DNA from 3 places in the Halomonas sp. DP5Y7-2 genome. Region 2 is predicted to be linked to each of the others. Evidence: riboswitches for the same ligand, from Rfam matches in the RefSeq annotation. Region 2 holds a riboswitch; each other region holds the start of a gene.
What was found. A riboswitch is a leader RNA that binds a small molecule or an ion and turns the genes downstream of it on or off. The one in region 2 is predicted to bind thiamine pyrophosphate.
Positions count from the first base shown of each region.

Region 1: it holds a riboswitch for thiamine pyrophosphate, as region 2 does, so the genes downstream of both, KUW18_RS00030 (3-oxoacyl-ACP reductase) here and thiC (phosphomethylpyrimidine synthase ThiC) in region 2, are expected to answer to the same signal.
Region 3: it holds a riboswitch for thiamine pyrophosphate, as region 2 does, so the genes downstream of both, KUW18_RS00020 (sodium:solute symporter family protein) here and thiC (phosphomethylpyrimidine synthase ThiC) in region 2, are expected to answer to the same signal.

Region 1 is NZ_JAHVHY010000001.1:5,249-10,965, forward strand. It holds gene KUW18_RS00025 (LLM class flavin-dependent oxidoreductase) at 75-1,364, opposite strand; gene KUW18_RS00030 (3-oxoacyl-ACP reductase) at 1,364-2,167, opposite strand; TPP riboswitch at 2,215-2,312, opposite strand; gene KUW18_RS00035 (BCCT family transporter) at 2,845-4,512, shown strand; gene hutH (histidine ammonia-lyase) at 4,505-5,717, shown strand, end outside.
Region 2 is NZ_JAHVHY010000001.1:114,064-135,193, forward strand. It holds gene KUW18_RS00500 (replication-associated recombination protein A) at 1-200, shown strand, start outside; gene KUW18_RS00505 (hypothetical protein) at 351-500, shown strand; gene KUW18_RS00510 (MFS transporter) at 646-2,163, opposite strand; gene KUW18_RS00515 (class I SAM-dependent methyltransferase) at 2,368-3,003, opposite strand; gene KUW18_RS00520 (VOC family protein) at 3,045-3,449, shown strand; gene KUW18_RS00525 (DUF4870 family protein) at 3,571-3,960, shown strand; gene KUW18_RS00530 (lysophospholipid acyltransferase family protein) at 3,963-4,904, shown strand; gene KUW18_RS00535 (hypothetical protein) at 4,901-5,257, shown strand; gene KUW18_RS00540 (glucan biosynthesis protein) at 5,758-7,374, shown strand; gene mdoH (glucans biosynthesis glucosyltransferase MdoH) at 7,371-9,293, shown strand; TPP riboswitch at 9,464-9,615, shown strand; gene tenA (thiaminase II) at 9,693-10,361, shown strand; TPP riboswitch at 10,443-10,577, shown strand; gene thiC (phosphomethylpyrimidine synthase ThiC) at 10,672-12,624, shown strand; gene KUW18_RS00560 (acetate/propionate family kinase) at 12,930-14,144, shown strand; gene pta (phosphate acetyltransferase) at 14,141-16,303, shown strand; gene KUW18_RS00570 (YeiH family protein) at 16,430-17,491, opposite strand; gene KUW18_RS00575 (GMC family oxidoreductase) at 17,675-19,306, opposite strand; gene KUW18_RS00580 (TRAP transporter substrate-binding protein) at 19,519-20,751, shown strand; gene KUW18_RS00585 (TRAP transporter small permease) at 20,751-21,130, shown strand, end outside.
Region 3 is NZ_JAHVHY010000001.1:152-4,961, reverse strand. It holds gene KUW18_RS00020 (sodium:solute symporter family protein) at 1-1,348, opposite strand, end outside; TPP riboswitch at 1,427-1,590, opposite strand; gene KUW18_RS00015 (hypothetical protein) at 1,663-2,511, opposite strand; gene KUW18_RS00010 (diguanylate cyclase) at 2,666-4,345, shown strand; partial or broken gene KUW18_RS00005 (hypothetical protein) at 4,733-4,810, opposite strand, start outside.

The sequences.
Region 1 (5,717 bases), 120 kb from region 2:
GGCTAGCTCCCCCGCTGTTATGGCGGCTGTGGCTATAGAGGCTGTCGTATCAGCAGCGTGAGCAAGACGCCCGCTCAGCAGCTGGGGCGTGACAATCCAAGATGATCGCGCAGCGTCTTGCCCACGTATTCCCGGCGGAAGAGCCCACGTCGCTGCAATTCCGGCACGACCTGCTCGATAAAGTCCTCGATGCCGTGAGGCAGTGAGGGTGGCATCAGGTTAAAGCCGTCGGCCCCACCCTGCTCAACCCAGCGCTGCATCTCATCGGCAATCCCCTCCGGCGTGCCCACCATCGTGCAGTGCCCACCTCCGGCGGCAAGCCGTCCCATTAGCTGTCTCAGGGTTGGCCGTTCACTCTCGATAATGCGCAGGATGGTGGCATAGCGTCCTTTCGGACCCGTGAAAGCCTCCAGCGGCGGCAGCGCGGGCACGGGCGCATCCAGCTCCCAGTGACTGACGTCCTGGCCGATAAACTGGCTCAACTGTCGCCGCGAGGCCTCTACCGGCAGCAGCTCGTCGAGTTCACGCTGCTTGCGTCGGGCCTCTTCCTCGGTAGACCCGACGTAGGTCACAAGCCCCGGCATGATCGCCACCCTTGGACGGCCTGCGGCTTTCACCCTCGCCTTGAGGTCAGCGCAGTAAGCCTGGGCCGATGGCAGGTCGTAGGCCACCGCGTAAATGGCTTCGGCATAGCGTGCCGCCAGGTCACGCCCCTGTGCTGATGCCCCGGCCTGAAATAGCACGGGATGGCCCTGTGGCGAGCGCGGCACCGTCAAGGGGCCATCGACCAGAAAATGCTCGCCGCGGTGATGAATCGGTTGCACTTGAGCAGCATCCGCATAATCGCCGTGGCGATCTCGCAGCAGCGCGCCATCGCTCCAGGAGTCCCACAGCGCCAGCACGGTATTGGCAAACTCTTCCGCTCTAGCGTAGCGCTGCGCGTGGCCCGGCATGCCTTCCAGACCATGATTGCGCGCCTCGCTATCGAACATTGACGTCACCAGATTCCACCCAAGCCGACCGCCCGAGATATGGTCCAGCGACGCCAGCATGCGAGCCGCATGAAAGGGAGTATGGAAGGTGCTGGAGACGGTCGAGATCAGGCCAATATGCTGTGTGGCACGCGCCATCGCGGCAAGCATTGTCAGCGGCTCCAAGGTCCACAGCGGGCCATCTGCAACATTGCCCGCGGCATGGCCATCGGCAAAGAAAACGGCATCCAAGCGACCTCGTTCGGCAAGCCTGGCCAGCTCCTCGTAGTAGGCGATATCCGCCAATCGCTCGACGCTGGAATCAGGATGTCGCCAGGCCGCCTTGTGATGACCGCAGCCCAGGATGAAGAGATTCAAGTGCATGGAGGTCATCAGCCTTTCACCAGTCCGCCATCGACAATCAAATTCTGCCCGGTAATTGCCCTGGCCCACGGGGAAGCCAACAGTAGTACCGCGTCTGCAAACTCTTGCGGGGTGGTCACCCGCCGCAGCGGTGTGCTGGCGGCGATCAGGTCAAACACCGCATCGGGTGTGGCGCTGGAAGCGTCCGTGGTGCGCAGCAAACCGCCGGAGACCATGTTGACGCTGATATTGTCAGGGCCGAGATCGTGGGCCAGCGTGCGCGTCAGCGACAGCAGCGCCGCCTTCGCCGCGGTGTAGTCGTGGTAGGGCACCACCGGGTTCTGGAACAGGTTGGTACCGATATTGATGACACGCCCGACACCCGCCTCGCGCATGCCGGGAAGCGCTGCCTGCACTGTATTGAGCGCACCACGCACCACCCCCTGAAGCTGATGGTCCAGATGCTCCCAGCTCAACGAGTCAGGTCCAGGCCGTGCGTCCCCATTGAATGCAAAGTCCGGCAGCGCATTGTTGATCACGGTAGTCACAGGTCCACCGAAGCGCTCACTGGCCCTCGCCAACATGGCCTCCACGCCATCCCGATCGCACACATCCGCAGCGACGGCCAAGGCGTGTTCCGGGTAATCAGCGACCAGCGCCCGGGCGCCTTCTACGCTGCGGCGGTAGTTGACCACCACGCGAGCGCCTTCTCGCAGGAAGGCGCGTGCCAAGTGAGCGCCCAGACCACGTCCTGCGCCGGTAATCAGCACAATTTGAGCGGAGATATCAGGCGCAATGGGGTCGACAACAGGAGAGGTATCGGGAGGGGTCATGCGATGAGTCCTTGGTCGAGGCGGGGAACGCACGTCGAGCCAGGGACAGACGACTGCGCTGACATCCCTTCGCCGGTATGAACTGGATCAGGTTCGACGGGTATTTCTCAGCCCTGGCTCAGCCAGGACACCCCGTGTCATGCGATCTCGACCTTAGCCCATCACCTTGCCCGGAACAAGACAGCGGGTATCAAGCAGATGAAAGGGCCTACCCTGATTTGCCATCCTGGCACACACCGCGACAACCCTATCGCGCCCCGGCCCGTTCACCAAGCAAATGTATACACATTTAAGCGACATCTTTCGACCTTCATGGCTTCGGGCTTTCCTTGCCCTCCAGCGTGTTACTCTGCCTTCTTCTCACCCTCTGTCCTGACACTCCCCCTACCTTGCTACCACCCCCTACTTTGGTACTACCCATTATCGGATCGAAGCTTAGAAGGACATCCAACGCATTGTTTATCAAAGATAAATTAATAGAAGAGCGATCTGTCTTTCAGGGAGCTGACGTGATCGCCAGCTCACTCGGCTCTAGCCTTTTCGATTTTTATTGTATATACATTATGACGGATTGACGGACCGCATCAGCGGTTCGTCAAGGAAGCGCTGAGCACCTCCGCTCAGGCATCGGTGCAGCGTTTCCCTAAGCCTGCCACACGCAGCTGTGAGATCGGCCGATGACAACACCCGACAATGCTGATCCACTGCGCCACCTGGTAACGCCATCACCCGTGGAGAACAAGAATATGTCCGCCTCCAGCAGAAGGCCGCTAAGAAAAGCCGTCTTCATACCCACCTTTTCCATCATCATGGTGGCCGTGGCCACTGGCCTCATCAACAACGACATGCTGGTCGATGTTGCCAAAGGGGTCTTCTACATCTCCCTGTCTGACTTTGGCTGGCTGTATCAGCTGATTGCCGTAACGGCCCTGGTGGTGTCGGGCTTCATCTTCTTCTCCCGGGCCGGTGATATTCGGCTGGGTGGCAAGGATGCAACGCCTACCTTTTCCTTCGCTGCCACCTTCGCCATGGCGCTGACGGGAGGGATTGCCACGGGAGTCGTCACTTACTCCGTCAATGAACCGATCATCTATCTAGGCAACATCTACGGCGAAATCAGTCACCAGAGCTTCGCTCCCGGCAGTGGCGAGGCCGCCATCTTTGCCCTGGCAAGAAGCTTCCACAACTGGTCATTCATTCCCTACGCGCTTTATTCCATCGTGGGGCTGATGATCGGCTACATGCACTTTAACCGCAGAGAACGCTTCTCGATCTCCTCAACCGTCAGCCCCGTACTGGGCAGGCACGGCAGCAAGATCTGGGTAAGGTCCCTGATCGATATCATTTCCGTTCTGGCCATCGCGCTCGGCCTGGCCTCTTCTCTTGGCGCAGGTCTGGCATTGATCAGCTCAGGCATCGAGGCACAGTACGGCATCGAATCCAACGCCATGACCTGGCTGGTGCTGACGATTGCGATCTCGGCGATCTTCATCACCTCCGCTGTCTCGGGATTGAAACGCGGCATCCGCGTGCTGTCATCGATCAACGCCTATATCTTCTATGCCTTCGTCGCGATTCTGATCATTGTCGGGCCCCTCAACTATATTCTGAGCCTCTCGGTGACAAGCCTCGGCTACTGGGCAGACAACTTCTTTCTTTGGGCTTTCGATACCAAGGAGTCTGGTGGCGAAGCGCTGGTCACCTGGTGGACGATGTATGACTGGTCGATCTGGATCGCCTACGCCCCCCTCATGGGACTGTTTCTGGCCCGTATCTCCTACGGCAGAACGCTCAGGGAGTTCCTCATCATCAACTGGATTCTGCCCTCGGTCTTCGGCCTGGTCTGGTTTGCCATCTGGGGTGGGTCCGCCCTCAAATGGCAGATGGATGGAACGCTGGATCTGGTCAGCATCATCAATGACAGCGGCGCGGTATCCGGACTCTGGGGCTTCCTCCAGCACCTGCCCATGGCCAGCCTGCTGGTACCACTGGCGATTTTCACCCTGGTCATTTCATTTGCAACGGCGGCAGACTCCATGTCATCGACCATCGCCACCATCTGCACCAGCAACATGTCCGCAGAAGAGGAGTCGCCCAAGCAGCAGAAGATCCTGTGGGGTCTGTCGATTGCGGCTATCGCCTATGTGATGGTGGCCTTCGGCGGAGGCGCCCAAGGCGTCGATGGCATCAAGTATCTTGCCGCAGCGGGAGGCTTTACCGTGGTCTTCCTGTTCGTGCTGATATTGATCAGCGCCGTGCGAACCTTCATGACTCGCTCCCCCCAGGGTGCTGCCAAGCAGCCGGCCGAGGTCTCTCAGCCGGTGACAGGAGGCGTGAATGAGTAACCCGGTCGTAGTCTCAGACGTAGCCCCCGGCTGGCTGGATGTCATCGCCGTCGCCCGCCAAGGACGCGAGCTGACGCTGGATGAGGGTCGCTGGACACGCATCGAGCGGGCCCGCCAGGTGGTCGAGCAGATGGCGGATGCCAGCACTCACTACTATGGCATCAACACCGGCCTGGGAGCGCTGTGTGACGTGGTGCTGGATCGCCAGCAGCTAAGTGACCTGTCGCGCAATACCCTGATGAGCCATGCCTGCGGAGTCGGAGCCCCCCTGCGGGTCGAACAGGTCCGTGCCATCATGTGCTGCGCGGTCATCAACTGGAGCCATGGGCATTCGGGCATCAGCCCGGGCATCGTCCAAGGACTGCTGGCATTTCTTAATATGGGCATCACCCCGGTGGTGCCAGGCCGGGGGTCTGTGGGCTACCTCACACACATGGCCCATATTGGTCTGGCCTTGCTGGGCGTCGGTGAGGTCGACCATGCCGGTGAACGACGCCCCGCCGGCGACGTGTTCGCTCAGCATGCGCTGACGCCCGTCGTGCTGGGTCCCAAGGATGGGCTCAGTCTGGTCAATGGCACCGCCGCGATGACAGGGCTTGCCTGTATCGCCCTGGACGATGCCCATGTGCTGGCCGACTGGGCCGACGCCATCGGCGCTGCCAGTTTCGAGGCGCTGTCAGGCCAGCAGGCTGCCTTCGCGCCTGAGGTGCTGGCGCTGAAGGGTCAGCCTGGCGTGGTGCGCAGTGGCGCCAACTTGCGGCGACTGCTGGCCGACAGCCAGCACCTGCAGCAGTGTCAGGGCCACCACCTGCAGGATGCGCTCAGCGTGCGGGCCATGCCCCAGGTCCATGGCAGCTGCCGGGAACAGCTTGAGCACGCGATACGCCTGGTCGACGGAGAGATCAGCGCAGCTACCGACAATCCTCTGGTGATCGGCGAAGGCCCACATGCCAGAATCGTGTCACAGGCTAACCCTCATGGGGCGCCGGTCGCCCTGGCCTGTGACAGCCTCGCCATGGCGGTGTGTGAGTGGGCATCTATCTCGGAGCGTCGAAGCTATCGCCTGGTCACTCCCCAGGCCAGCGAACTTCCCGCCTTTCTCACCCGCGACAGCGGAGTGAAGTCCGGACTGATGATTGCCCAGTACACGGCAGCGTCGCTGGCGGCAGAGGTCAAGCGGCTGGCTCTGCCCGCATCGGTCGATA
Region 2 (21,130 bases):
TCGGCCATGGCGACGGCTACCGCTATGCCCACAATGAACCCAACGGATACCCAGCGGGTAGCCAGCACGACTGCTGGCCGGAGGAGCTACCCGTTCAGGCGTTCTATCAGCCGTCTGACTACGGCCAGGAAGAGCGCTTCAAGCGCATCATGGATTGGCGTGCACAGCTGGACAGGACAGCCGACGGGAACAGCGACTGATCACCCATCACCCGCCGCAGGGGCGCTGTGGCGGGCCCTGTCCGCCCTGTTAGCGTTGCAGCACAGGGCGCAACGTCAAGGATAGGTCCCTCGCGACGACTACCTCCCATGCCAGGGCCCACGATGGGCCTTGTCCCCGGAGGAACGCCCATGACTACCACCCCTGTTCAGCAAGCTCGCAAGATTCTGGTCCGCAACGCCCGCCACCCCAACCACCACGACCTGCTGCTCGCCTATGCGCGCCAGCAGGCCACGCCGGCAGTGCGGCGCGCCCTGTTCAAGCTGCTGTTCGAGCAATGACCACCCCCGCGCCGTCTCTCCCCCCGGCGTGTTTCACCCCCGCCGTGTTTCACCCCCGCCGTCTTTCACCCCCGCGGTCTTTCAGATAGCTGAGTGGGAAACGAAGGGCGGCGGATGACACCCACGCTAGCGCAGGCGCCGAACGTCAGGTGCCGCTGGCCTTGCCGCAGGCAGAGTCTGACGCCGTTGGATGGCCGGTGGACGGATCGCTGGACGTTGCTTCCGGCCCCGTCGTGTCCTTGACCGCTTCGGACTCGTGCTCATCGACGGCCTCGGTGGCCTCGTGATGATGCAGCACCCCATCGTGGAAGCCGGCGTCGTCAAAGTAGGCCACGTACTGTCCCTCTTCGACCGGGGGCCCGACGATAGGCTCGGCTACATCCACGTCAGGCACCACGTCTGACAAGTCTTCCATGTGCTCGTGCTCCTTGGCGCCTTGCACCCACTCGTCGGTGACCACCAGCTCCGCGCCCACCGAGGACAGCGGGGTGGCCGCAGAGAACGGCACCACAGGCACCGGAGCAGGACGCACCAGACGACGCCAGGCGAAGAACAGCACCAGGGCAGCTCCCAAGGCACCAAAGGACATGAACAGCGCCGTGTCGCCAAGCGCAGCCATGACCGGACTGATCAGAGGCGGACTCACCGACGAGCCCAGCGCGCTGATCAGCAGCAGTCCCTGGCTCATCGGCACCAGGGCACCGGCCGGGGCGCGGTCAGCTGAGTGACCGACGGACACCGGATACAGCGAGAACACCCCACCCCCGAGCAGGAACAGCAGCGCCGCAAGCCCCCAGGAAGGCAACGGCACCAACAGCACCGTCAGTGAGATCGCCAGACAGAAGATCCCGATAAGAATCAGCACGGTCTGCCGGTCATGACGATCAGACCAGCGTCCGACCGGGTACTGAAGCAACATGGCGCCCAGCACCGTGACCGCCATCAGCTGGCCAACATCCGCGACGCCAAAACCGTTGCGCTGAAGGTATAGCGGCAGCAGCGAATAGACGGCAGCGGCCAGCATGCCAGAGCCAAACGCCCCCACGACCCCTGTCGGCGTCAACACCATCAGCCGGAACGGCGATAGGGGTTCGATCTTGTCCAGAAGCGGGGTCACGCGGGGAATCATCGCCATCGGCAGCACCGACAGTGAAGCCAGCGCCCCCACCACCATGAACGGTGCGGTGTCCCCCAGGTTCTGGGTCACGCCAAGCAACAGCTGCCCGAGCACGCCAGAGCCGTAAAGCGCGATCATGTAGAGCGCCAGCAGGCGACCGCGAACCTGGGAGTCACCGGACGCCAGCAGCCAGCTTTCGATGACCAGGAAGACCCCCACCGTGGCCCAGCCACCGATCAGACGTAAGCCGAACCAGGCCACCGGGTCCAGCATCAAGCCTTGCAGCAGCACGGTCACGGCGACCAACGAGGCAAAGCTGCCGTAAGCGCGGATATGGCCAATGGCCAGCAGCAGGCGATCGTTGAACAGCGCCCCCAGCCCAAGGCCAATGAAATAGGCGGCAGATACCCAGCCGACCACGACCGGGGATTCCCCGGCAGCATCGAGCCGCAGGGTAATCAGCGACGACAGAAAACCATTGCCGATACCAAGGATGAACAGCCCTAGAACAGGGGGCAGAGCCATGGCCAGAAGCTGAGGAGACATGACAGGTCTGGGCTCCAGCGATGCGGACGACGCGGACGACGACGGCGGGTGAGTGATGGCATATCGAGTCCGTCCGTCGCGGTGCGTTATTGACGACTCTTGGGCGGCGAATATACCCCCGTTTGTCCGTCTGTCAACGGCTTTCGAGCCGCTTTTGCAGAGCTCCTGCAACGCCTTGTTGACAAAGCACAAATTACAGCCACGTCAGCGCGCTGGCCGCTGCAGCAACGCGACATCCGAGCCCACCAGTTCCAGCGTGACGCCCAGCCGCTTGGCCAACCAGCGAAAGCTCGCGTCACTGAAGAACACCACATGGGTAGGGTCGCGGATATAGTGCCAGCCGGCAAAGTCATCCGGTGTGCGCTTGGTCATCAACCCCAGCCAGCCACCGGGACGCAGGCGTTGCACCAGACTGGCCAGTACCTCACCGGGGGCGTACAGATGTTCAGCCACCTCGGTGGCCGTGATGAAGTCGTACTCCGCCTCTGCCCACTGCGGGAAGGGGTGGTAGTAGGGATCGTGAATCCGCATCGAAAAGCCGGCCTCTTCGAACATTAGTGACAGCGTGGGGCCAGGGCCAGCGCCAAAATCCAGCCCACTTGCCCCGGCAGGCAATCGTTCGCTCAAGGGACCGAACAGCCGTCCCAGGAAACGCCGATAGCCGGGATCGTCGGGGCGGTTGTCGTGCTGGTCGTAGATCGCTTTTTCCGCGGCTGGCGCCAGACGCTGAGCCGACGGCACGGCAATCAGGTCACAGCGCGGACAGCGGAAGTAGTCGCGCTGTCCGTCCCAATGAAAATGCTGGGTCGTCGGGTTTGTGCATAGCGGACAGCTCGGCATCGTCGTATTCTCTGAGGCTTGATTCACTTGTGGAGAAAGGCATGCTGTCAGGTCTTGATCACCTGGTCATCACCGTGACCGATATTTCCCGCGCCGTTGACTTCTACACGCGCGTGCTTGGACTCGATGTCCGCTACCGAGACCGTGAACGTGTCGACCTGATGCTGGGCGAGCTGGCCTTGCGTCTGCACTGGACCGCGACCGACGTCCACCCGCGCGCCGCCACACCGACGCCCGGCAGCCTCGATATCTGTTTCAAGAGCCAGCTGCCCCTTGCTGACGTCCAGCAACACCTGGAGGCACTGTCGGTCGATATCGAGCTCGGTCCGGTGACTCGTCAGGGCGCCACCGGCAAGATCGAGTCGCTCTACCTGAGAGACCCCGACGGCAACCTGCTGGAGATCTGCCGCCCACTGCGAGAACCCCAGGAGCACGGTGAGGTCTAGAGCGGGATGAGGCCGAGGAACGAGTAAGATCCAGCGACGAATCTCCCCCGTTCATCATGGCATTGCGGCACAGGCTGGGTATCATAGCGAAGCCGTTTTACATGCACAGAAAGGAACACGGATGAGCCAGCGCGACCTCGAGCCCCAGTCTCCCCACGTCACGCCCCCCGAGCCGGAGGGCTTTGGCGCCGACACCACCATCGCCATGGTCGGCTACGCCTTGCTGCTGGCCAACCTGGTCACCGGCTTCACCGCCGTGATCGGCGTGGTCATCGCCTATGTGTACAAGGGCAAGGGCCCCGCCTGGCTGGACCAGCATTATCGCTACCAGATCCGCACCTTCTGGATCGGACTGGTCTATGCGGTCGTCGCCTCCCTGCTGACCTTCGTCCTGATCGGGCTGCCGTTGCTGCTGGCGCTGGCGGTATGGTTGATCGTCCGCTGTGTGAAGGGTTTCAAGGCCCTGCAGGAAAAGCGTGCCCCGGACAACCTGGAAAGCTGGCTGATCTGATCATGCAACTCCCCTGGCAACAACGTCTGCAGGCCTTTGCCGTCGCTCGCCTGTGGACCCTCCTGTCGCACTGCTCACCCGCCTCACTGTGGCGGCTGAGCCGCGTTCTCGTCAGCCTGGCGTACCCCTTGCTCAAGCGCGAACGCGCGGTCACTCGGCTGAATCTGGAGGTTGTCTACCCCGACGCCAGCCCGCAGCAGCGGGAGTCGCTGGCTCGCGACAGCCTCACGCACTCGACCGCCACCATGCTCGAGCTCGGCTTCTCCTGGCAAGGCGACCCGCAGCGCGTGGCTGACAGCATCGTCGAGGTGCATGGCCGGGCCTTGCTGGATGACGCCCGCGCCGAAGGCAAGGGGGTCATCATCCTGGCGCCTCACTTTGGCAACTGGGAAGTGCTCAACTTCTGGCTGTCCAGCCACTTTCCCTTCACCGCTATGTACGAGCCGCCCAAGCTGGCACCCTTGGATCCCATCATCCGTGCGGGGCGTGAGCGCTGCGGCGCCAGCCTTGTGCCGACCAATCCAAGAGGGGTCGCCGCCCTGCTCAAGGCGCTGAAGCGCTGCGAGGCCGTCGGCATCCTGCCAGACCAGGAGCCCAGCTGGGGCAGCGGTGTCTTTGCTCCCTTCTTCGGACGCCCGGCCTATACCGCCACCCTGCTGCCAAAGCTGGTGGGACGCACCGAAGCACGGGTGGTGACAGGCGTCGCCCTGCGCCTACCCGGGCGAGGGTTTGCCCTGCACTTCCTGGCCGCCGACGAGCGAGTCTACGATGCCGACGAGACGACCTCCTGTACCGGTGTCAATGCCAGCATCGAAGAGGTCATCGCGCTCGAACCCGCCCAGTACCAATGGGAGTACAAGCGCTTCACCAAGACCCTGGAAGAGCAGCGCGGCGATCCCGACTTCCGCCGCCACCGGCTTTACAGTTCGAGGAACATGAAGTGACGCGTCCTCAGGACTCGATCTCCCGCGACACCCATGTAGGGCACGCCTTGTACGTGATGTACCTGGCGGGCCTGGTCACCGGGTTCCTGACCCTGCTGATCGCGCTGATCGTGGCCTACGTGTATCGCAAGGACGCCCCGCCGTGGCTTCGGGCCCACTATCACTACCTGATTCGAACCTTCTGGATCGGCCTGGTGTATGCGGCCGCCGCGGCGGTGCTGACGGTTCTGGTCATCGGCCTGGCCTTGCCACCACTGCTGGTCAGTGCCTGGTTCGTGATTCGCTGCATCATCGGCTGGCGCGCGCTACACCGGCGGCTGCCGCCGCCTCGGGTAGACAGCTGGCTGTGGTAGCCATCTGCCGCAGCCGAGCCGACACTCGCCAACGCGGGCGCCCCTGCTGCCTCGCACCTTACCCGCCGGATCAGTCCCTTCCCCTACACCTTCTCTCCTGCCGTTGCCCCTGCGGCATGTATCCGTAGGGATACATTTCTTCGCAATTTTGTCGCCAGAAGACGACACGGAACCTCACTTTCCACCTCCTCTCAAAGGCAGGTAGAACCCATCTATTGCATCTTTACCATCAGACAATAGGCTAGAGTGTGAAGAGCATGGATAGCCGTTTCAGCACAAATATGGGCAAAGTGAGACACGCGACCTGCTGGCTGACCGTCTCTCGACCATCGCCGCAACGGCAGTCGCGGCGATGGTCACGTATCACGGCGATCCGCGGCTGACCGTGATGGCTCCGCGATAGCCGTGACAGGTCCCGACGGCCACTGCCCAACGTCCCACTGGTTCCGCCTGACAGAGCACTGGCAGTTCGGTGCCATCAGGCCGCAAGGAGAGCGAACGTGAACACCCGAGTCATCTGCGGACGGTCGACACCGCCCACTGCCTACCCAGCCGATTCAGCCCGCGTCAGTGGACGCGGCTGCCTCCACTGGAAGGCCGCTGCATCATGGGCACTGGCCGGCATGTTGGTCAGCGCACCCGCGCTGGCGGTGGATGCCGACAGCCTTTTCGAACAGGTGACCGATCAGGCGAGAACCCTGGCCGAAGCGCCCTACGAAGCGCCAGAAAGTACACTGCCTGACGCCGTGGCCGAGATGGGCTACGACCGCTACCGGCAGATTCGCTACCGCGATGAACAGGCGCTTTGGCGCGATCACGGCAACTTTAAGGTGGAGCTGTTCCATCCCGGCTTTCTCTATGACCAGCCGGTCGATATCCATCTCCTCGAAGATGGCGAAGTGCGCACCCTGCCCTTCGAGCAGCAGCGCTTTCGCTACGACGACGATGCTGCTGAGCTGGCCGAACTGGATCTCAGCGACCAGGGCTATGCCGGCTTCCGTCTGCATTACCCGCTCAACCGAGCGGATGTCGACGACGAGTTTGCCGTCTTCCTTGGCGCTTCCTACTTCCGCCTGGTGGGCAGAAACCAGGGCTACGGGCTCTCCGCAAGAGGCTTGGCGATCGATACAGCCATGCCCCAGGGCGAAGAGTTCCCCTCCTTCCGCGAGTTCTGGCTGGTCCAGCCTGAGGCTGACGCCAACCGTATGACGGTTCTGGCGCTGCTGGACAGCCCGTCGCTGGCCGGGGCCTACCGCTTCGAGATTGCGCCAGGCAAGAACACTGTCGTCGACACCGAAGCGCGACTGTTCGCCCGCAACGATGTCGAAAAGCTCGGGGTCGCCCCTCTGACCAGTATGTTCCTGCATGGCGAAATGGATCGGCAGGAAGAAGATGACTATCGCATCCGCGTGCATGACTCCAGCGGGCTACTGATGGCCACCAGTTCTGGCGAGTGGACCTGGCGCGTGCTCGATAATCCCGCAGACCTGCAGATCTCTGGCTTGCAGGATACCTCTCCCAGGGGCTTCGGCCTGGTCCAGCGTCCGCGCCACTTCGATGCCTATCTGGACATGGAAGCCCGCTACGAGCGCCGCCCAAGTCAGTGGGTACAGCCCGCTGGCGACTGGGGAGAAGGCCACGTGGAATTGATCGAAATTCCGACCGACAGCGAGGCCCACGACAATATCACGGCCTACTGGGTCCCCTCCTCGCCCCTCAAGGCGGGAGAGTCACGCACCTATCGGTATCAGACCTGGACCTTCGCTGACACCCCCATGGAGGAACCCCTGGCGCGGGTCGTCAGGTCACGCCAGGGCTGGGGTGGCATTCCCGGTCAGAGCAATCCCCCCGACGAACAGCTCAGGCAGTTCATCATCGACTTCCGCGGCGGCGAGCTCGAGGGTCTCGATGCGAGCCAGCCGGTCAGCGTGCACCTGACCACGTCCAGTGGCGAAACGACGGAAGCCAAGGTGACAGCACTGCCCGATGGAGACACCTGGCGGGCCAGCTTCAAGCTGCTGCCTGATGGCGATACGCCGGCAGACCTGCGCCTGACCTTGATGCTGCGCGACCAGCGCCTGAGCGAAACCTGGAACAGCATCTGGAGTCCCCGATGAACGAGCATACCCCGGAAGTCCCCTGGCCCCGATGGCGCAGAACGCTGGTCGGCATGGCCATTGCCGCCACCACCGCGCTGGGTGTCTGGACCATGTTCAAGATCCTGTATGTCGAGGGCATCACTCCCCTGGAAATGGCCATCCTGGGACTGTTTGCGATTACCTTCGGTTGGATCACCATGGCCTTCTGGAGCGCCGTGATCGGGTTTGTGCTTCACCTCACTGGGCGTGACCCCTTGAGCCTCAAGCGGCGTGGCGCCGGGGCGATGAGGCCCGCCGGCTCTCGCTCTCGCACCGCCTTGGTCATGCCGATCCACAACGAGGACGTGGCCCGGGTAGCGGCTGGGCTCGAGACGACCTGCATGGACCTTGGCGAGCTGCCGGAGGGCATCGACGTCGAGGCCTTCGTGCTCAGCGATAGCACCGACGACGCCGTCGTGGCGGAAGAAAAGGCCGCCATGGCAGCGCTGCAGCAGCGACTCGAGGGCCACTGCCGGCTGCACTATCGCCACCGGGACAGCAACGCAGGGCGCAAGGCAGGCAACTTGAGCGACTTCTGCACCCGCTGGGGCAGCCACTACGACTATATGCTGGTGGTCGACGCCGACAGCCTGATGAGCGGGACCACGGTGGTCGAGCTCATCGACGAGATGATGGCCAATCCTCGGCTGGGGCTACTGCAGACGGTGCCCATTCCCGTGCGCCAGCAAAGTCTGTTCGGGCGCTGCAATCAATTCGCTGCCGCGCTCTACTCGCCCATGCTGGCGGCAGGGCTGAGCTTCTGGCACGCCACCGCAGCCAACTATTTTGGCCACAATGCCATCATTCGGGTGGACGCGTTCACCGACGCCTGTGGCCTTCCCGAGCTCCCCGGCAAGCCGCCCCTGGGTGGCGATATCCTCAGTCATGACTTTGTCGAGGCAGCGCTGTTGCGCCGGGCCGGCTGGCAGGTGCGCATGCGCACCGACCTGGGCGGCAGCTATGAGGAAATGCCCAGCCACATTCTCGACTATGCCAAGCGTGATCGACGTTGGGTACAGGGCAACCTGCAGCATCTGCGCCTGCTGAATGGCCATGGCCTGCATGTGCTGAGCCGTCTGCACTTCTTCTTCGGCGCGCTGGCCTACCTGTCGTCGCTGGTGTGGCTGGCGATCCTGGTCATCAGTACCATCGATGCGCTGATCAGGGCGCTCGTTCCCACGAACTTCTTCACCGCCAGCTCGCAGTTGTTCCCTGACTGGCCCATCGCTCCGCCCAACCTGATCATTCCCTTGTTGATCGGCACCTTGGGCATGCTGCTGATGCCCAAGGTGCTGGGACTGATACTTGGTCTCATGCGGGATCCAGAGGGCTACGGGGGACGCCCAAAACTGGTCTTGAGCATGCTGGTGGAGACCCTGTTCGCCATGCTGATCGCACCGCTGATGATGGTCTTCCACAGCCGTTTCGTGATCCAGGTGCTGACCGGTCGTACCGTTGCCTGGGACCCGCTATCCCGAGAGGGGCGGGCACTGCCCTGGCGGGAAGCCTTCCGCCATACCTGGCTGTGGTCGCTGATTGGTGCGGTGTGGGCTCTTGTCACCTGGGCCTACACTCCGAGCTTCTTTCTCTGGCTGACGCCCGTCTGGCTCGGCCTGGTGCTGGCGGCTCCGCTGGTGCGCTGGAGCTCCAGCCTGACCATCGGCCGCCGCCTGGCCCGCGCCGGGCTTCTGCTGGTACCCAGTGAGACACGCCCCCCCAGGGTCGTCGCCGATCTACACATCGAGAGTCAGCTACCCTCGTCGGGCGCGCCAACCGCTCCCCCCAGCGAGCGTCCCCGAGACATGCCTGTGCAGTCCTTCCGGCGCCCCCATCAATCGGCTGAGGTGCACAGCGACCCTGGCCACCCGATCGACACCCCCACGCCAGATCGTCGCTGATCCATCATCAGCCATCATCAGCGTCGTTGCAGGACGCCGCGGCCATGCCCCTCATGGCCGCGGCGTCATCATTAGATAGTCTCTCTCGACAACCTCCCTTGACGCCCCCTTCCGATGCTATCCGAAAGTGGTGTCTGGCAAAGCCGCAAGGGCGTGCTAGACTGCGGTCGACTCGCTTGACGGGGTGCCGGTCAATCCGGCTGAGATGGTGCAGGGCCAGCGTGGTGTAGCAGCCCGACAGCACCGATCCCGTGGAACCTGATCCGGGTGCGGTGTGGACTCACACCTTGAACCGGCGTAGGGAATCAGGCGGTGGCACGCCTTCCCTGCGGGGGCCTGCCCTTCCTCCCCGCCGTCCTTCTCTGCCCCGCCCACCGGATCCACTATGCCGGAGCTATCATGGGCTACTGCTTCAACGATCTGATCGCTGCCTGCCGCGACGACTGGCGGCGCTATACCGAGCACGACTTCGTTCGTGCACTTGGGCGCGGCGACCTGAATGACGCCAGCTTTCGCCACTATCTGAAGCAGGACTACCTGTTTCTCCTGCAGTTTTCACGCGCCTACGCCCTTGCTGCCTACAAGAGCCAGGACCTGGAGAGCTTGCAGGGGGCCTTCAAGGGGATGCAGACGATCCTCGAGGTCGAACTGGGCCTGCATCTTGCCTACTGCCGAGAATGGGGCATTGACGACAGCGAGCTCAGCCGTCTACCGGAGGCACGTGCCACCCTGGCCTATACCCGCTACGTCCTCGACACCGGCAGTCGTGGTGATCTGCTGGACCTGCACGTCGCCCTGGCGCCCTGCATGGTCGGCTACGCCGACATCGGCCGCTGGCTGGCGGATCATCCCGAGACGCTGCGTGGTGGCGACAATCCCTACGATGCTTGGATCACCATGTACTCAAGCCCTGACTTTCAGGCCTCGGCCGTGCGCGAAAGGCACTGGCTCGACGACCAGCTCAGCCAGGTATCGAGCGCTCGTTTCGACCGGCTGGCGCGCATCTTTAGCGACGCGACCCGTCTCGAGACCGACTTCTGGCAGATGGGACTGGAGCTGAGCGACTGACCTTGACGACGCCTTTAGGCGATCGAACTGGGCGATCGACCTGGGTGATCGCGCTCGACAACACAGACAAGCTGACAACAGCAACGCTTGACGGGGTGCCGCAGCCAGCGGCTGAGATCATGCAGCGCATGAGACCCGTTGAACCTGATCTGGGGATACCCCCGATGTTACGGCATCGAGGCGAGGACCAGCGTAGGGATCAAGCGCTCACGGCCACGGCCTCGACGCCCCCCCTTCTCCCTCGCGACGTGCCATTACCACCATCAGGGCGACGCCACTTGCCCTGCACCGCCGTGAGAGGAAACCACCTATGTCACTCGACCATCCCTCGTCTCATCCGAGATCCCGCCATGACGCTCACTTCCTGGCCGAGACGGCCAGGGTCGACCAGGCCGCCGTCACTCCCCTGCCAGGCTCTCGCAAGGTCTATGTAGAGGGCTCCCGCCCCGACCTGCGGGTGCCATTTCGCGAAATCACCCTGTCGCCGACGCGCACTTCAGGCGCCGACGAAGCCAATCCACCGCTACTGGTGTACGACACCTCAGGCCCCTATACCGACCCGGCGGTACAGGTCGATCTGCGCAAGGGACTGGCCGAGTTGCGCAGGCCCTGGATTGAGGAGCGCAACGACACCGAGTGGCTCGACGGTCCCACCTCCGAGTACGGCCGCCGGCGTGCCAATGACCCACTGCTGGCACCGCTGCGCTTCGAGCTGACGCGCACACCACGTCGCGCCACCAGGACCGCCGATGGCCGCCCGGGCAACGTCACCCAATTGCATTACGCGCGGCGCGGCATCATCACACCGGAAATGGAGTTCATTGCACTTCGCGAGAATCAACGTCGACAGGCCCTTCAGGACCCTTATCGTGGCAGTGACGAGGTCGAAGCGATACTTGGCCACCAGCACCCCGGCCAGTCGTTCGGAGCCCGTTTGCCGGATGAGATCACCCCCGAGTTCGTGCGCCAGGAAGTGGCCGCCGGGCGTGCCATCATCCCGGCCAACATCAATCATCCCGAAGCCGAGCCGATGATCATCGGGCGTAACTTTCTGGTGAAAATCAACGGCAATCTAGGCAACTCTGCGGTGACGTCCTCCATCGAAGAGGAAGTGGACAAGATGACCTGGGGGATTCGCTGGGGGGCGGATACGATCATGGACCTGTCCACTGGACAGAACATCCATGAAACCCGTGAGTGGATCATCCGCAACTCACCGGTGCCGATCGGTACCGTGCCACTCTATCAGGCGCTGGAAAAGGTCAAGGGCGTGGCCGAGGACCTGACCTGGGAGGTCTTTCGCGACACCTTGATCGAGCAGGCGGAACAGGGGGTGGACTATTTCACCATCCACGCCGGTGTGCTTCTTCGCTATGTGCCGCTGACCGCAGGCCGAGTCACCGGCATCGTCTCGCGGGGAGGCTCGATCATGGCCAAGTGGTGCCTCTATCACCACCAGGAAAGCTTCCTCTACACCCACTTCGAGGAGATCTGCGAGATCTGCAAGCAGTATGACGTGGCCTTCTCGCTGGGCGATGGGCTGCGCCCGGGATCCGTGGCAGATGCCAATGACGAAGCTCAGATGGCCGAACTCAAGACCCTGGGCGAGCTGACCCACATTGCCTGGAAGCACGACGTGCAGGTGATGATAGAAGGGCCCGGCCACGTGCCCATGCACCTGATCAAGGAGAACATGGACAAGCAGCTCGAGTACTGCGACGAGGCGCCCTTCTATACCCTGGGCCCGCTGGTCACCGACATCGCTCCCGGCTATGACCACATCACCTCAGGCATCGGCGCGGCGATGATCGGCTGGTACGGCTGCGCCATGCTCTGCTACGTCACCCCCAAGGAGCACCTGGGCCTGCCCGACAAGGACGACGTCAAGACCGGGATCATCACGTACAAGATCGCCGCCCATGCGGCGGATCTGGCCAAGGGGCACCCCGGCGCTCAGCGCCGGGACAATGCGCTGTCCAAGGCACGCTTCGAGTTCCGCTGGGAGGACCAGTTCAACCTGGGCCTGGACCCGGACACGGCCCGCGCCTACCACGACGAGACGCTGCCCAAGGACGCGGCCAAGGTGGCCCACTTCTGCTCCATGTGCGGACCCAAGTTCTGCTCCATGAAGATCAGCCAGGAAGTCCGCGATTATGCCCGCGACAACGGCCTGGGCGGCGACAGCGAGGCGGTCATGGCGGGCATGGAGGCGCAGGCACAAGCCTTCCGCCAGCAAGGCGGTGCCCTGTACAAGGAAGTCTGACGCAAGCCCATCACGGCCACCTCCCCGCCCGCGGCCCCGCGGGCGGGGAGGTGGCTGCCGCAAAGCGAATGCTGCGGCGGAGATTCAGGGCCGCCGGCAGCCTTCACGCTGCACCGCACAAATTGCTACCAAAGTCTAACCTCTTTGCCCTGTCACTTGATGGTCGTCACAAGCTGTGCTGTTCCACCAGCAACTGGCCCTCCCTACCTCCCCAGGACAATTATGAGGCAGCGGCCGCGGTGCTAGATTCGCCGCCATCCCCCCCGTTTACACGCCTTAACAAGGCGTCTTTCTCTGGAGATGGCATGAAAGCCCCGATACTGGTGATCAACTGCGGCTCCTCCTCGATCAAGTTTGCGCTGGTCGATCAGACCCCTGGCGCACCTCGGATATCAGGCATTGCTGAGCGCCTGGGCAGCCACGATGCCTGCCTGAAGCTGGAAGACGAGCACGGCAACCGGCGTGACATTTCGCTACCTCGAGCCACCCACGCCCTGGCGCTCAAGACCATCCTCGACCACCTGGGTGATCAACGTCCCGTCGGCATCGGGCACCGGGTGGTCCACGGCGGCGAGCGCTTCACCTGCGCCACGCTGCTGGACGACACGGTAGTCCGCACCATTCGCCAGACCGTCAGCCTGGCACCCTTGCATAACCCGGCCAACCTGGATGGCATCACCGCCACCCGACGTCTGTTCGAGCACCTGCCCCAGGTGGCGGTATTCGATACCGCCTTCCACCAGACCCTGCCGGCCCACGCCTACCGCTATGCGATTCCCGAAGACCTGTATCAGCGCCATGGCATCCGGCGCTACGGCTTCCACGGCTCCAGTCACGCCTACGTCAGCGAGCGCCTGGCCGAGGTCAGCGAGCGGGGACACGGAGGTTGGCTGATCGCCCATCTCGGCAATGGCTGCTCCGCAACCGCAGTCTGGGAAGGCGAAAGCCAGGACACCAGCATGGGCATGACGCCCCTGGAGGGGCTGGTGATGGGCACACGCAGCGGCGACGTCGACCCGGGCCTGCACCTCCATCTGGCCCGCCAGCTAGGGATGTCGCTGGAATCGATTGACCTGCTGCTCAACCAGAAGAGCGGCCTTCTCGGCGTATCAGGGATGACCAACGATATGCGCGAGCTGGAGCAGGCCGCAGGCGAAGGACACCCCGGCGCGACCCTGGCCATCGAAGTGTTCTGCTATCGCCTGGCCAAGACCCTGGCCGGTCTTGCCTGCGCGCTTCCTCGGGTCGACGGCATCGCCTTCACTGGCGGCATCGGAGAAAACTCGTCGCTGATTCGGGCCCGCACGCTGGGCCACCTCAAGGCGCTGGGCGTGCATCTTGATAGCGCAGCCAACAGCGCTCTTGCGCGCGGCAGCGAAGGTGCCATCCATGACGCCAGCGAGTCCGGTTCGCCGGAAATCCGCGTCATTCCCACCGATGAAGAAGGCTATATCGCCAGCCAGACCCGAGCACTGATCACCCGTCTGGCACTGGCCGACAGGTCCGAGGAAGCCGTATGAGCCCGCAACCCCGTACCCTGCTGTTGATCCCGGTGGATGAGGGGGTCGCCCTGACCTCTGCGGCGCTGGGAATGCTGCGCGCGCTGGATACCCTGGGCCTGGAGGCAGGCTTCCTGCAGCCATTCAGCCAGGCAGAGGGCATCGATGACGATAGCAATAGCGCCGAAAGGGCTCGCTCGCTGGTCGCCAGCACCCTGGGCATCGGCTCGCCTCGTCCAGTGCCCCGGGAAGACGTGGAGCACTACCTGGGCAGAAATGACAGCGACGGTCTGCTTGAGCTTGCCGTCGAACGCCACTCACGGGTCGCCAAACCGGCGACCGGCAAGCGGCCGGCCTTTATCGTCGTGGAAGGCATTCGCCCCCTGCGCAAGAACGCCTACGCCCTGGATCTCAATGTACGTCTTGCCAGCGCCCTGGACGCCCAGGTGATTCTGGTCGCCGATGGCCAGACGAGCGACCTTAAGGAGCTGGCCAAGAGTCTGGCCTTCCATCGCCAGAGCATCGACGCGGTAGGTTCCAGGCGCACCCTCGGCACCATTCTGATGCGCCTGCCCGGTGACGGCGATGACTCGGCCAGCGATCAGACCCTGGCCTCCGTCAGTGATCGTGAAGCCAGCGTCCACCGCCAGTACTGGCAGGACCAGCTGTCCACGGCATCCGAGCAGAGCCTGCCGGTAGTGGCCGCGGTACCCTATCGCGCCGCGCTGACCGCGCCGCGGACCCTGGATGTGGCCCGCGCCCTCGGCGCCAGGATCCTGCATCACGGTGATGCTGATAGACGTCGCGTCGCCCATACCACCCTGGGCGCCCGCAGCGCCGAGCATCTGCTGTATGCATTGCGCCCGGGCGAGCTCATCGTGTCGCCTGGTGATCGCGACGACACCCTGCTGGCTGCTGCCCTCGCCACCATGAACGGGGTGCCCCTGGCGGGCCTCCTGCTCACCCACGGCGAAACCCCCAGCAAGCAGCTGATCGACGTTTGCCAGCCAGCGCTATCCTCCGGCCTGCCTGTCCTCTCCGTCGATACCGACAGCTTCACCACGGTGGCCAAACTGACCGACATCCCTGGTGGGATTCCGGTGGATGACCAGGAGCGGGCGGAGGCCATCAGCGCCTTTGTGGCGGATCACCTCGATCGAGAATGGCTGCTGGCATTGATGGACGACGAGACCCAGCGCCGACTGTCTCCCGCGGCCTTTCGCCATCAATTGGTCAGCATGGCGCAGCAAAAGCGCCAGCGCATCGTGTTGCCCGAGGGGGAGGAGCCACGCACCCTGGAAGCAGCCATCCTGTGCCAACGCCGCGGCATCGCCAACTGCGTCTTGCTGGGTAAGCGCCAGGCCATTGCGGAAGTGGCCAAGGCCCGCGGCCTTGAATTGCCCGATGATCTGCAGATTCTCGACCCCGACAGCGAACGTTGCCGCTTCATCGCCCCCATGGTGGAACGGCGCAAGGGCAAGCTGACCCCCTTGACCGCCGAGGCCCAGCTTCACGACAGCGTGGTTCTGGGCACCATGATGTTGGCGGAAGGAGAGGTCGACGGCCTGGTATCAGGGGCGATACACACCACCGCCAACACCGTTCGACCGGCCTTTCAGCTGATCAAGACCGCCCCCGGTTATGCTCAAGTGTCGTCGGTTTTCTTTATGCTGCTGCCCGATCAGGTGGTGGTCTACGGCGACTGCGCGGTCAATCCTGACCCGGACGCCGACGCGCTGGCCGAGATTGCCTTGCAGAGTGCGGCCAGCGCCGAGGCCTTCGGCATCGAGCCCAGGGTCGCCATGATCAGCTATTCCACCGGCGAGTCAGGCACCGGTGCTGACGTTGACAAGGTCCGAGAAGCCACCCGCATCGCCCGCCAGAAAGCCCCGCACCTGCCCATCGATGGTCCTCTGCAATATGACGCTGCGGCGATCGCCAGCGTGGCCCGGCAAAAGGCACCGGATTCGCCGGTGGCAGGGCGCGCTACGGTGTTTGTCTTCCCTGACCTCAATACCGGCAACACCACCTACAAGGCGGTCCAGCGCAGTGCCCGGGTGGTCAGCATCGGCCCCATGCTGCAGGGCCTCAACAAGCCGGTAAACGATCTGTCACGGGGCGCCCTGGTCGAAGACATCGTCTACACGATTGCGCTGACGGCGATACAGGCTGGGCAATAGCGGCCCGCCGACGTTTCCCGTCACGCCAATGCCGCCACTGGCGTCCTGATCGCCGCATCTCGGCGCTGATACCACCTAGCCCCGGCGTTGCCGGGGCTAGGTGGTCTGCCACGCCTGCCTCCCCGGTCACCACTCGGCGATACCGGTATACAGGCACACCAGCACCAGGCCAAGCAGGAACAGCGTCTCGGCAATCATCAGAATGACCGGTTTCCACCCCACCACGGCGAGCTTCTGAAACGACGTCTTGATCCCCAGCGCGGCAATCGCCGTCACCAGGCACCAGCGCGACAGGTCCGTCATACCCTCCACCATCACCGGGGGTATCACGCCGAGACTATTGATCAGTACCAGCACCACAAACGCAATCAGGAAGCTCGGGAACATGGGGACCTTGGCGCCATCCGCACCGCCTTCCGCCATCCGGGCACGCCGAAACAGCAGCATGAAGACCATCACCGCCGGCACCAGCATAGCGACCCGCAGCAGCTTGACGAAGGTCGAGATATCGCCCGTTTCGTCCGAGATCATATAGCCGGCACCGACGACCTGGGCCACATCATGTATCGTGCCGCCCAGAAAAATACCCGCCTGGGTGTCGCTCAGCTCCAGCGCTCCCACCAGCAGCGGATACAGCACCATGGCCGCCGTGGATAGCGTGGTCACGCCAACCACCGTCAGGATGGTATTGCGCTCGGCCACCTCGTTACGAGGCATCGCCGCCGACAGCGCCAGGGCTGCCGATGCACCGCAGATGGCGACCGATCCCCCGGTCAGCAGGCCCAGGTCATTGCGCAGGCCAAGCAGCCGCGCCAGCACCCCACCCGCGACGATGGTCAGGATGACCCCGGCCACTACCGTTACCACCGGACCGATGCCAAGCTCGGCCACCTGTTCCAGCGTGATCCGCACGCCCAGCAAGGCCACGCCCAGGCGCAGGATGGTGCGAGCCGCGAACTCGACGCCCAGCAGACAGGGGCCCTGCTCGCTGAGAAAGTGCAGCGTCATGCCGAACAGCAGCGCGTACAGCAGGGTTGGACCACCATAGTGATCAGCGATGAAGGTCGTCGCGAGGGCGATGGTGATACAGATCAGTACGCCGGGCATACGCGCCCTGGCGGGCTCCAGATGCCGCCTCCACCCACTGTCTGGGGCGTCGCTCGGGGCGTGGGTCGTTGGCTGGGACATGACGTGTCCTCTGTTGTCGTTGATATCGCCACGTCGTGGCAGCGTCTTCATGGTGTGAGCAATACGGGGACCGCTGCGGCCGGCACTGCATGCAGCACATGCTGTCCCAGGCGCTGCGGTGGAGTTAGGACCAGCGCCGGGCCTTGCATGAGTCCAGCTAGGCGCCCTGGCGTCGCGCCGTACTCAGGCGACCTGTGTCCTTGCCTGGCGGTCGGCCTTGATCATGTCCGCCGCGCGTTCGGCGATCATGATGGTCGGTGCATTGGTGTTCCCCGACACGATGATGGGCATGATCGAAGCGTCGACGACCCTGATCCCCTGGAGCCCATGCACCTTCAAGCGATCATCCACCACCGCCAGTGGGTCGTTGCCCATCTTGCAGGTGCCCGCCGGGTGGTAGATGGTCTGGCTATAGCGGCGAGCGGCGTCCAGCAACTGCTCATCGCTTTGATAGGCACGTCCGGGCACGTACTCGTCAGTAATCACATCGGCGAGGGGAGCCTGCTCGGCGATACGCCGGGCGACCTTGATGGCGTCTACTGCCACTCGGCAGTCCTCATCGGTGCTCAGGTAGTTAGGCTGGATGGAGGGATAGACCGCCGGGTCCGGACTGGTGATACGGATGCGTCCGCGACTCGTCGGCCTGAGTTGGCACACCGATGAGGTGAAGGCCGAGAACGGATGCACCCCTTCCGCCGGCTTGTCGGCGGACAGCGGCTGCATATGGAACTGGATATCAGGGCGGTCCAGCCCTTCCCGCGACTGGGTGAAAATGCACACCTGACTGGCGGCCAGGGTCAGCGGCCCGGTGCGGGTCAGCGCATACTGGGTGCCCACCGCCAGCTTCTTGAGCGGATGGCGCACCTCATCATTGAGGGTTCGGCAACGCGTCTTGAACACCAGGCGAATCTGCAGGTGGTCCTGCAGGTTCTCCCCCACACCAGGCAACTCGTGAAGGCAGTCGACGCCGACATCGGCCAGGTGCTGTGGGTCACCGATACCCGAGCACTGCAGGATCTGCGGCGAGCCTATGGCACCCGACGACAGCAGCACCTCAAGAGTGGCGCTGGCCCGACGAAGCACATTACCCTGGCGGTACTCAACGCCGACCACCCGCTTTCCTTCCAACAGCAGGCGCTGGCAATGGGCCCGTTTGACCAGGGTCAGGTTGGGGCGCTTCAACGCGGGGCGCAGGAATGCCTTGGCCGTGGAGCAGCGAAAGCCCTTGTACGATGTCTGCTGGAAGTAGCCGACTCCTTCCTGGGTCTCGCCATTGACGTCTTGATTCTCGGGGATACCCGCCGCCTTGGCGGCCTCGATAAAGCGCTCGGCGATCTCGCGACGCAGTCGCAGGTCTGACACCTTGAGCGGCCCATCGGTGCCATGAAAGGCATTGGCCCCGCGCTCCTGGCACTCGGACTTCTTGAAATAGGGCAGCACCGAGGCGTAATCCCACCCCTGGTTGCCCATGGCCGCCCAGTCGTCATAGTCCTGACGCTGCCCTCTTATATAGAGAAGACCGTTCAACGAGCTCGATCCCCCCAGGACCTTGCCCCTGGGCCACTGCAGCCGCCGACCATCGATGCCGTCATCCGGGTCCGTCAGGTAGCACCAGTCGGTCGCCGGGTTGTGCATGGTCTTGAAGTAGCCTACCGGCACGTGAATCCAAGGGTTCCAGTCCGATCCCCCTGCCTCCAGCAGCAGTACGGAAACCTCCGGGTCTTCGCTGAGACGGTTCGCCAGTACGCAGCCGGCGGAACCGGCTCCCACGACGATGTAGTCGAAGACGTCTGACGATGGTGTTGTCGTTGTCATGGCTCTCACTCAAACGAGACGTTTTGCCTCAAAACATCGTAGACCCATTTCTAAAAATATCAACATCGAGACAAATAGAATCAATTTTATTGCCAACACCCAAAAGGCGATCTATGGTGTGGTCAAGGCCGAAAAACGGCCCGGAGGCATTGCCCCGCCATGGCCTGCCTCCTACTGCATCCCGACACCAACCACAACATTGGGAGCAACACATGAGTTCACGCCTTCTCCCCTCACGTCTGTCTCGCCGTGACTTCCTCAACATCTCCGGTCGCTTCGGCATGACGTCTACCCTATTGGCCGCCAGCGGCCTCGGCGCGGGCCTTACCGCATCGAGTCTTGCCCGCGCCGCGGAGTCCGAGCAGCAGCGCCGCTACGCCAGTGAGCCAAAGTTCCAGCTACGCTTCGGCGCCTCCGGCTTCAATGAGCGCAACCTGGATATTCAGAAATCCGGTCAGCTGTTCTTTGCCCGGGACCTCGAGGAGCGCACCGACGGCGCTATTCGCGTCGAATTCATGGGGTCCAACGAGGTCTGCAACCAGCTCGACTGTGTCAGCAAGGCACAACAGGGCATCGTCGACATCTTCTCGGCATCGACCCAGAATTCCGCCGGCGGCGCGCCCTACCTGAACGTGCTGGACTTCGCCTACATGTTCCCGAGCGTCGCCTCGATGTTCCATTTCTTCTACGACCACCGCAGCGAGGCCTTACTGCGCGAACCGATGCGCCAGCGCCACAACCTGCAGTTCCTGTTCACCCACTGCGACCTGCGCGGACTGATGATGGGCCAGAGCTGGGCGGACCGTCCGCTGGTCGACAGCCTGGAAGTGCTGCAAGGCACCAAGAACCGGGTGACAGGCACTCAGCTCGGTCGTATCGCCATGGAACAGCTTGGTCTCAATCCGGTTCCGGTGGCCTGGGAAGAGACCCTGGACGGACTGCGGCAGGGGCTGCTGGATGGCGCGGAAACCTGGATGAGTGCGGTGGCCTACGCGGGCATGGCGCCGGTGGTCTCCCAAGCGGTCGACCTGCGCTTCTTCGCGGGCACCGAGCATACCGCCATGAATCTGTCCAAGTTCGAAAGCCTCGGCGCAGAACTTCAGCAGCAAGTGATGGAATCTGCCTATACCGCGCAGATCTTTACCCAGGGCATGAACGAGGCCGGTCGCTACCAGATTGTCGGCGCCAGTGAACACCCTGCCGCGGGCACCGTCTTTGCAGAAAACAATGTGAGAGTCGCGCCGCTATCCGATGAGATTCGCGCCCAAGCCGAGCAGCTATGTGCGCCAGAGTTCAACCCGGGCCCCTGGGAGCAATGGCGTGAGCGCTTGAATGGCTGGGCGGGCGACATCGATATCTACCAGGAGATTCACACCATTGCTCGCGAAATCCCCCGCGATATGGCGGCTGTCAATGTAGCGCCGAAGCGCTGGTGGAGGGCGTAATGACCGATCACAAGGCCACCGCGGCTGAGGCGACGTCGTCTGACGTCGCCAACCGCTCGACTCCCGCCTGGCTGCTGCCTCTGAAGTGGATCGATGCCAACCTGGAGAAGGTCATCATTCTGGTGTCCTACAGCGGAATGGCAGGCATCATCTTCGTCGAGGTCATCCGCCGCTTCTTCTTCAGCCTGCAAGCCCCCTGGAGTACCAGTATCCCGGTGCTGCTGTTCCTGTGGCTGACCTGGTTCGGCGCGTCGCTCAACGTCAAGCAGCGTACCCACCTCTCGCTCAACGAGATTCGCATGCGCCTGCCCTACTCAGGCCAGTTCGCCTGTCAGGTCCTCGATGCGGTGCTGTGGATCGCCTTCGGCGCCCTGGTCAT
Region 3 (4,810 bases), 120 kb from region 2:
GAACAAAGGCAGCCAGCAGGAAGGATTCCAGTAATGTCGCGGTGCCACCGTTAGGCGAGGGGAACATCCACAGTCCGGCCAGCAGACCTGCTGCGGTACTGATCACTGCATTGCGACCGTGATAGCGGCGGTTGAACAGGCCGAAAAACACCGGAAAGGCTGCGGCAGAGCACAGCAGGTCTGCCAGCAGGAACAGGTAGAGGACGCTGTAGCCCTGCGCAGCGACCCACGTCACTGGTACTGCAGCGACGACGATGAGCCAGCGCGCCATTCTCATCAAGGCCGCCTCACTGGCCTGGGGCAGCAGCCTGTGCATGTCGACGGCGATAATGCTGGAGGTGGCATTGATCGTTGTGTCGGCGCTACTCATTACCAGCGCAAGGCCAAGAGGAATCAGGGCCAAGGCAAACCACAGAGGCACGTCGGACAACAATACGCTGAACAGAGCGACGGAGCCGTCTCCCTCAAGTCCTAGGCCGATGAACGCCAGACCGAACAGACCCATGAGCACGATGACCGGGAAGTTGAAGAGTCCCGCGATCCAGAAGCCACGCCTGAGCACGCGAGTATCCCGGGCCGCATAGATCCTCTGCCAGGTTCCTTGGTAGAACAGACCCGTCAGCATCACCGCGAGAAAGAAGGTCAGGCCTGCGCGCAGGCCGCCAGCATCGGTGATATCCAGCAGTTGCGGAGCGCGCTCGCGCAGCCCCTCGAGCGTCGGAGCAACGCCACCCGCCGCCTGCCAGCCAAACATGAGCAAGAGAGCCAGCAGTGGCAGGATCACCAGCATCTGCACCTTGTCAGTGAAGATGGTGGTACGCAGACCGCCGTAAAAGGTGTAGAGCAGGGTGGCGATCATCACCACGCTGGCGGTTAGCCAGAGGGGGATGGGGGCCAGCAGGGTCACCATGTGGGCAATGGCGGTCAGCCCTGCAGCCAGAGAGATAAACAGGTAGAACAGCATAATCGCCAGGGTGAAGGCATACATCGTGCGGCCGTAGCGGTGGATCACGAACTCGGTCAGGCCGTGGCCTTCGGGAATCAGCTCCCGCATGCGTCGACCAAGAGGAATCATCACCAGGCGAGGCACCATGGAGCCGAGCGCGTAGCCAATGACCGCCGCGATACCGCCCCAGGTGGCAGCCTGGGCCGGTCCAAACAGGATCCAGGTGCCCAGTGTGGTGGCAATCAACGTCAGCACCGTGGCACGAGTGTTCTGGCTGTTTCGTGCGGAGATGTAGTCATCAAGGCCGCCCCGACGGCGTCGGGCGTAGAGCAGGCCTGGAATGGCAAAGATGGCAGCGCACAGCAGCAGCCACAGCGCCGTCCAGAGAGGGTCGAGCATCATCGAGAGAAACCTCTTTCTTATCGTTGTCCGCAGGGACCAGTGGACATCGGGACGGACGGCGGGCAGGAAGAAAGAGGGAGTGCGGCAACCATCCTTCCCTTCGCCGGCATGACCCGGATCAGGTTCAAAGGGTTACCGCGCAATGCGGAATCTCAGCCCCGTACTATGGCCTTGGTGCGATACAGCGCTGTCGCGGCGCTGTCACGACCTGTATGGCCAGTAGGGCTCCCCTAGGAAGAGGTCCAGACTAGGGCCGGCTAGTGGGGCTGTCAATTGCAGAAAGGTAGGGCGCTCGTTGCGGAAGCATCGCGCCGCTAACGCCCCTCGAGTGACATTGCTTGGCAGGCCCGATCCAGCCAGTGGGTCGTCTCCGAGAGCCTGGGGTGGGGGTTGTTGTTGCAGTCGAAGCAACCCGAGCTCTTCGCCACCTCTGCCAGCGACGTATCAGAGGTAGCGTTCAGCACGAGGGTGCGCCGATGCCCTCCGCCGCCGGCAAGAAAGTGGGCGGCTTCAGCGTGCTGGACTTCCATGGGAAAGGACAGGTCTGACATGGGAAAGGACAGGTCTGACGTGGGAGTGTCTGGTGAGACAGTGTCTTCGGCAAGCGCAGTGCCTGGCTGGCCTCTGCACCAGATGACTTCAAATCCCCTCTGATGGGCATGCAGGCCAATGCGATGCACGTCCCTGATCGGCCCAGCCATTACCAGGCGCAGCGCAGGTTGGATCAGCAGCGCAAGCAGCTGATCGCATTGCTGTACCAGTGGCTCATGTTGCTCGACGCGCCTCAGTCGGGCGGGGGAGCCATTCAAGTTGATAAGGCGAACCAGCGCAGGTTGTCCGAGCAGCGTCGCGTGCAGGACTTCCAGATGGGTCTGTGTCGGGCTGTCCGGCAGCAGTAGTTCCGCGACGTGGTCGCGACCCTGGCTGACATGGACTGTCGTCAGGGGGGAGTGATGGACGTCGGCGTGCTGGCGCAGGTCCTTAAACGGATGCGGTAGTCGGTAGGCGTTGCCGTCCTCGTCAACCGGCTCCGCTTGAGTGGTCTGCATACGGTAATCCACAAGACCGTAAGCGCTGCCCAGTTGAGTCTCCAGCCAGGCGGCACGTCCTTGGTACGTGAGCGAGAGAGCTCGCTCGATCGCCATCAAGTTTTGGTAATACATGGCATTCGCCTCTTGAGCACCGTGAGCGAACGTACTGTCCACGCAGCGTGGAAAATTCTGATGCATTCAACCATACAAACAGCCAAATTCATGAGCAGGCCAGAAGGATGCTTGTGCGTCCTATCACGTCAGGGGAACGACCAGGAGAGCCAGCATGGACCAGTATGCCTGGGTGCGAGAAGCATTGACGCTTGCCGGGACGGTACTCGTCAGGGTGTCGCCAGCGGCGGTGGTGCTAGACGTGGCCGGCGATTGTGCGTCGGTGTTGGGAGGATCTCGCGATGAGGTTGTCGGACGTTCGTTGTCGGAGCTGCAGGGGCACTCCGCCAGGCTTGCAGAAGCCATGGCGGGTGCGGGCAGGCAGTGGGACGAGCAGGGAAGGGGGCAAAGCCGTAGCTCGGCTTACGTGATGCTGCCTGATGGCAGCATGGTGCTGCGTCTGCCGATGCAGCAACGACCTGATCATGGTGTGGTGGCTCGGCTAGCGGATCATCTTCCTGTCATGGTGGCCTACGTGGATCGAGACCTGTGCTTTCGCTTCAACAATCAGGCATATCAGGACTTCATTGGCCTTACGTCGTCTGAATTGGCAGGTCAGCCGGTGGCATCGGTTCTCGACGCCTCCTCCTATGCGAAGATTCAGCCGCGCTTCGCGCGTGCCCTGGCGGGGGTAGAGGTCAGCTACGAGGATGCACTGGTATTGCAGGACGGCAGGAGAGCATTTTTCAAGGTGAACTACTTGCCGGATATCGTGGATGACGGTGTCGCGGGCTTCTACGCCATCATTCAGGACGTCTCTGAATACCGATCGATGATCCAGCTGCTACGGGATGTGCACACCGGCGTTAACCGCACGGATATCGAGACGTCCGAGATCGTCGATATGCTGCTGCGAGATGCGCTTGTTTACCTGGGCCTGGACATCGCGTTGGTCAGCGAGGTGGTGGGTGAGCAGTACAGCGTGCGCTGGGCGGCCAGTGATGGGGCGCCGGTAGGTCCTGGGGATACCTTTCCTCTGGGAGATACGTATTGCCGTCTTACCCTTGATGCGTGTGACGTCTTTGCTACCCATCATGCCAGGTGTGATGAGCGTGTTAGCGGGCACCCCTGTTACCAGGCGTTTCAGTTGGAAACCTATATTGGTGCGCCCATTTGGATAGAGGGCTCCGTCTGGGGAACGCTTAATTTTTCCAGCGCTAGACCTCGTCGCCAGCCCTTTTCAGAGGTTGATATTGAGCTGGTGCGTCTGCTGACCGGTGCAGTAGAGCGAGTGATTACCAACGAACTGGACGTAGCGCGAATCAAGAGGGAGCGCGACGAGCTGGAAGATCAGGCATTGCGTGACCCGCTCACGGGATTGCCCAATCGGGCGCAGCTCGATCGCTATGTCGACGAACTTATAGAGGAGAGCACTTCACGGGGGACGGGCTTTGCCCTGGCTGTGCTGGACATCGACTTCTTCAAGCAAGTGAATGACCACTATGGGCATGTGGTAGGAGACCAGGTCTTGGTGTGGCTCGGTCAGGCCGTTGAGCAGTGTCTGCGTGATGGTGACCTGGTGGCCCGTACCGGAGGCGAGGAGTTCGTTATCGTCATGCGTCATGCCGCATTGGAGGAGGCCATGAGCGCGGCGCAGCGTGTATGTCAGGCCATCAGCCAGAGCCAGATCGAACTTGCAGACGGTCAGCAGTTGAACATCACCATCAGCATGGGCGTCGGTGCTTACACCAAGGGGGAGACGTTTACGTCGCTATTTGAGCGCGTGGATCAAGAGCTGTACGCCGCAAAACACGCCGGACGCAACCGGGTATGTGGTAAGCGTCACATGGCCTAAACAGAGGCTGGTCTTTTGCTGGTCTTTTGATGGTCTTCGCTTTCGGCGCGCTAGTGCTCGTTCCCTGCAAGGTGTCTTGCCAGGTCTCTTGCCAGGTGTAGTGGCGTGAAGGCCTTGGCGATGCCAGGGCCTTTTGCGTGCCGATGCCTTGCGACGGTGTATGGATGTGGCAATGACGGCGACTAAAGGTGGGTTTCCGCGAACGTTATGGCGAGGACATAACAGAGCCGTCATGCGCTGATGAGTTTTTTTGATCCAGGCTATTGCCAAGCTGCCTCGAGATCCGTAAAGTACGCATCCGCTGCCGGCGACGAGCAAACGTCACAGGCGGTAAAGAGTGGTAAAAGTAGTTGATTTGAAAAGGCTTTTTGAAGCTTCTCGGAAAGATCACTGCTTGACGAGCAACGAAAAATCGGTAAAATGCTCGCCACTTGATCGGAGTCGCCGGCAGGGCATCAAAGGATG